2 regions of the Cellulomonas algicola genome follow, and region 2 is predicted to be linked to the other one. Evidence: predicted binding sites of a transcription regulator. Region 2 holds the regulator's gene; the other holds the start of a gene.

Region 1 (2,392 bases), on a different contig from region 2:
CGGCCAGCGAGCCCGCCGGGCTGACGAGCGTCGCGACCGGGTCGACGCCGCGCGTCGACCGGTGGTCGGGCCGCAGCGGGATCGTCCGGGCGGTCCACCCGTCGCCGAGCACGTCGGGCACGTCGATGACGTCGTCGTCCATGCGCGCGATCCTGCCACCGCTCGCCCGTGGGCCGGCAGCACACGCCGACCAGCCCGCGCGGACCGCAGCGCTCGCCGACCCGGTCGTCACGAACCGCGGCGCGCGCCGACCCGGTCCTCACGAACCGCAGCGCTCTCCGACCCGGTCCTGGATACCGCTGGACGTGCCGAAGCGGTAGCGAGGACCGGGTCGACCGGGCGGGGCAGGTCGGGCAGGTAGGAGGGGGTGCGTCAGGCGACGGACGGGACCGGCGTGGCGGTGCGCATCGGGCGGGCGGCGATGTGGCCCTGGTGCGCGACGTCGAGCGCGAGGCTCGTGATGCGGGCCGTGCCGTCGGCGTCGACCTCGACCGTCGAGACTGACGCGTTGGGCAGCGGCACCAGCCCGACCTCGTCGACCGTGGCCAGGTACGCGCCGAGCGTGAGGCCGTGGCCGACGACGAGCACGTGCCCGTCCTCGTGCTGCGCGGCGATGCGGGCGAAGACGTCGCGCGTGCGGTCCATGAAGTCGCGCGCGTGCTCGCCGCCGGGCAGGCCGGGGTGGCGACCGGCCAGGACCTCGGTCACCAGGTCGGACCACGCGACGACCTCGTCGAGGACGCTCTCGGGCTTCTGCTCGTAGATCCCGAACGCGTACTCCAGCAGCCCGCGGTCGGTACGCAGCGGGATGCCGTCGTGGTGCCGCAGCAGCTCGACGGCCGTGGCGACCGCCCGGCCCGACGGCGAGGACCACGCGGCGGTGAACGGGACGTCGGCGAGGTGCCGTGCGGTGGTGCGCACACCCGCACGGCCGTCACGCGTCAGGGGGGAGTCGCAGCGTCCCTGCAGGACGCGGCGGGCGTTGAAGTGGGTGCGCCCGTGCCGGACGAGCGTCATCGTGAGGGTCATCGGTGCCCTGCTCTCTCCTCGGTGTCGCCCTCGACGCTAGGCACGCGACGTGTCCCCCGGCCGACGGGAGCATGACGCGTCGGCGACGGTTCGTCTCCCCTCTCCCGGTGGCCGAACGCGCCCTCGCGCACGCCTGTGGACTGCGAGACGTGCGTGAGGGCGCGTTCGGCGGGGGTGGCCGCGCGGAGGTCGGCGAGGCAGGGGTGGCTCAGCGAAGTTGAGCGGAATAGACTCAACTTTGGTCGATGTTGAGTCGGGCAGACCCCGATCCCGTCCTGACAGGAGATTCCGTGGACGCCAAGTTCACCACCCGCTCGCAGGAGGCCCTCGGCGACGCCGTCCAGCAGGCGTCGGCGGCCGGCAACCCCCAGCTCGAGCCCGCGCACGTGCTCAACGCCCTGCTCCAGCAGGAGGGCGGCGTCGCGAACGCGCTGCTCGACGCCGTGGGCGCCGACCGCGCCGCGCTGGGTCGCTCGGTGCGCTCGACGCTCGTCGGCCTGCCGTCGTCGGCCGGTCAGACGGTCGCGCAGCCGTCCGCGTCGCGCGCGACCGCCGCGGCGCTCGAGGCCGCGTCCGCCGAGGCGCGCTCGCTGGGCGACGACTACGTCTCGACGGAGCACCTGCTGCTCGGCCTCGCTGCGGGGCAGTCCGGCGTCGCCGACGCCCTGCGCTCCGCCGGTGCCAGCCGCGACGCGCTCGCGGCCGCGCTGCCCAACGTGCGCGGCAACAGCCGCGTGACGAGCCCCAACCCCGAGGGCACGTTCAAGGCGCTCGAGCAGTACGGCATCGACCTGACGCAGCGCGCGCGGGACGGCAAGCTCGACCCGGTGATCGGGCGGGACTCCGAGATCCGCCGCGTCATCCAGGTGCTCAGCAGGCGCACCAAGAACAACCCTGTGCTCATCGGCGAGCCCGGCGTCGGCAAGACGGCCGTCGTCGAGGGGCTCGCGCAGCGCATCGTCGCGGGGGACGTGCCGGAGTCCCTGCGCGGCAAGCGGCTCGTCAGCCTGGACCTCGCGGCGATGGTCGCGGGCGCCAAGTACCGCGGCGAGTTCGAGGAGCGGCTCAAGGCCGTCCTCGCCGAGATCACCGGTGCCGAGGGCGAGGTCGTCACGTTCATCGACGAGCTGCACACCGTCGTCGGCGCGGGCGCCGGCTCCGAGGGCGCGATGGACGCGGGCAACATGCTCAAGCCCATGCTGGCCCGCGGCGAGCTGCGCCTGGTCGGTGCGACCACGCTCGACGAGTACCGGGAGCGCATCGAGAAGGACCCCGCCCTGGAGCGCCGGTTCCAGCAGGTCTTCGTCGGCGAGCCGTCCGTCGAGGACACCGTCGCGATCCTGCGCGGGCTCAAGGAGCGGTA
Region 2 (2,392 bases):
CGGAGGGCTGACGATCATCACCACCAGGAGGGAGGCGCCGTGACCGGGCAGGACTGGCTCGAGAAGGACTTCTACGCGGTTCTCGGCGTCCCCAAGGACGCCGACGCCGCGACCATCAAGAAGGCGTACCGCAAGCTCGCGCGCAGCATGCACCCGGACCACAACCCGGGTGACGCGGTCGCGGAGGCGAAGTTCAAGGAGATCGGCGAGGCCTACGCGGTCCTGTCCGACACCGAGCAGCGCCAGCAGTACGACCAGCTGCGCGCCATGGCGGGCGGCGCCCGCTTCACGGCGGGCGGTCGCGGCGGCGGCAACGCCGGCTTCGAGGACCTGTTCGGCGGCATGTTCGGCGGGGCCAACGGTCCCGGCGGGCGCGTCCGCTACTCGACGTCCCCGGGTGCGGGCGGTGCCGGCGGGGCCGGGTTCGAGGACCTCCTGGGCGGGCTGTTCAACCAGGGCGGCTTCGGCGGTGCGCGCGGACCGCAGCAGGGGGCCGACCTGGCCGCCGAGGTGACGCTGCCGTTCCGGCAGGCCACCGAGGGGTCGACCGTCGGCCTGACCGTCGAGGGTCGCTCGTTCACCGCCCGCATCCCCGCCGGCGTGCGCGACGGCCAGAAGATCCGGCTGCCCCGCAAGGGGCGCCCCGGTGACGCGGGCGGCCCGCCCGGCGACCTCGTCGTCACCGTGCACGTCACGCCGCACCCCGTCTTCTCGTCGGACGGCCCGAACCTGCGGGTCACCGTGCCCGTCGCGTTCGACGAGGCCGCGCTCGGCGCGACGATCGAGGTGCCGACGCTCGACGGCGGGACCGTCAAGGTCCGCGTGCCCGAGGGCACGCCGTCGGGCCGCGTGCTGCGGGTCAAGGGCAAGGGCATCACCACGCCGAAGGGCGTGGGCGACCTGCTCGTCACCGTGCAGGTCGTCGTGCCGCAGCGGCTGTCCGCCGCGGCACGCGAGGCGGTGCAGGCGTTCGGCATCGCGACGTCCGGCGAGGACGTCCGGGCCGACCTGCTCGACGCCGCGAGGAAGTGAGCCGACGGGGTGCCGGGCGCGCGACGAGCCGCCCGGCACCCCGGGACGCACGGGTGCCGCACGATGCGGGAGAGGTGGTGAGGTGACGTGGTGTCGGACGACGCGAAGGTCTACGTGATCTCGGTCGCCGCCGAGCTCGCGGGCATGCACCCGCAGACGCTCCGCCAGTACGACCGGCTCGGCCTGGTGTCGCCCGGCCGGACCAGCGGACGCGGACGGCGTTACTCGCTGCGCGACATCGCGACGCTGCGCGAGGTGCAGCGGCTCTCGCAGGACGAGGGCGTCAACCTCGCCGGCATCAAGCGCATCCTCGAGCTCGAGGCCGAGGTCGACGGGCTGCGCCGCCAGGTCGAGTACCTGCGCGCGTTCGTCGAGCCCGGCCGACGCGTCTTCACCGCCGACCCGCGCGGCGACGTCGTCGCCGTCCAGCGCACGGTCCGCGAGACCCGCCGCCGCCCCCGCGAGGACACGGGCGCCCTGGTGCTCTGGCGCCCCCGCTCCTGACCCGAGGGCCCGGATCGGTGAGGATGGCCGGGTGCTGACCGCGCTCGGGGTGGACGTCGGGACCACCAACACCAAGGTCGCGCTCGTCGACGTCACCGTGCCGCGGGTGCTCGCGGTCGCGTCCGCACCGACCCCGTCGCCGCGGGACGCGGCCACCGTCCTCGCCGGCCTCGTCGCGCGCGTGCTGCCCGCCGGACCCGCTCCGGTCGCGGTCGGGATCGCGTCGATGGCGGAGACGGGCGTCCCGCTCGGGCCCGACGGCACCCCGCGCGGCGACTGGCTGCGCTGGGACGGCCACCGCGCGGGTGCCGCGGCCCACGCGCTCGCGGCCCGGATCGGCCGCGCCGACCTCTTCGCCGCGACCGGAGTCCGCGCGAGCGCGAAGATCCCGCTCGCGACGTGGGAGTGGCTCCGCTCGCACGACCCCGACGCGCTCCACACCGCGGCCGGCACCTGCCGGTGGGCAGGGGCGGCCGACCTCGTCGGGCTGCTGCTCGCCGGTCGGCTCGCGACGGACCACACGCTCGCCGGACGCACCGGCGCCTACCGGCTCGGGCGACCGGGCGACCTCCCGAGCGCCTTCGACGCCGACCTGCTGGCCGAGGTCGGTCTGCGGCCGTCGCAGGTGCCGGAGGTGCTCGCCCCCGGGGAGCTGGTGGGACGGGTCGTCGACGGCCCGTTCACCGCGGCGGGCCTGGCGGCCGGCACGCCGGTGACGATCGCCGGCCACGACCACCCGGTCGGCACCTGGGCCGCGGGCGTGCGACGCCCGGGGCAGGCCGCCGACTCGGTCGGCACCGCGGAGGCGGTCTGCACGATCCTCACGTCGGACCCCGTGCCCGCTCCTGTCGCCGCG

Evidence for each region. The regulator HspR, encoded in region 2, represses chaperone genes until heat shock. The targets are predictions, from matches to a motif close to AAGTTGAGTCNNNNNGACTCAACTT.
Region 1: a site for HspR is predicted at 1,244-1,268, ahead of clpB (ATP-dependent chaperone ClpB). Genes of this name have one in related genera too.

The regions. Positions count from the first base shown of each region.
Region 1 is NZ_JAHKSJ010000035.1:32,395-34,786, forward strand. It holds gene KOV94_RS19690 (alpha/beta hydrolase) at 1-142, opposite strand, end outside; gene KOV94_RS19695 (histidine phosphatase family protein) at 373-1,029, opposite strand; gene clpB (ATP-dependent chaperone ClpB) at 1,320-2,392, shown strand, end outside.
Region 2 is NZ_JAHKSJ010000006.1:256,274-258,665, reverse strand. It holds gene KOV94_RS05290 (nucleotide exchange factor GrpE) at 1-11, shown strand, start outside; gene KOV94_RS05285 (DnaJ C-terminal domain-containing protein) at 40-1,032, shown strand; gene KOV94_RS05280 (heat shock protein transcriptional repressor HspR) at 1,123-1,536, shown strand; gene KOV94_RS05275 (FGGY-family carbohydrate kinase) at 1,568-2,392, shown strand, end outside.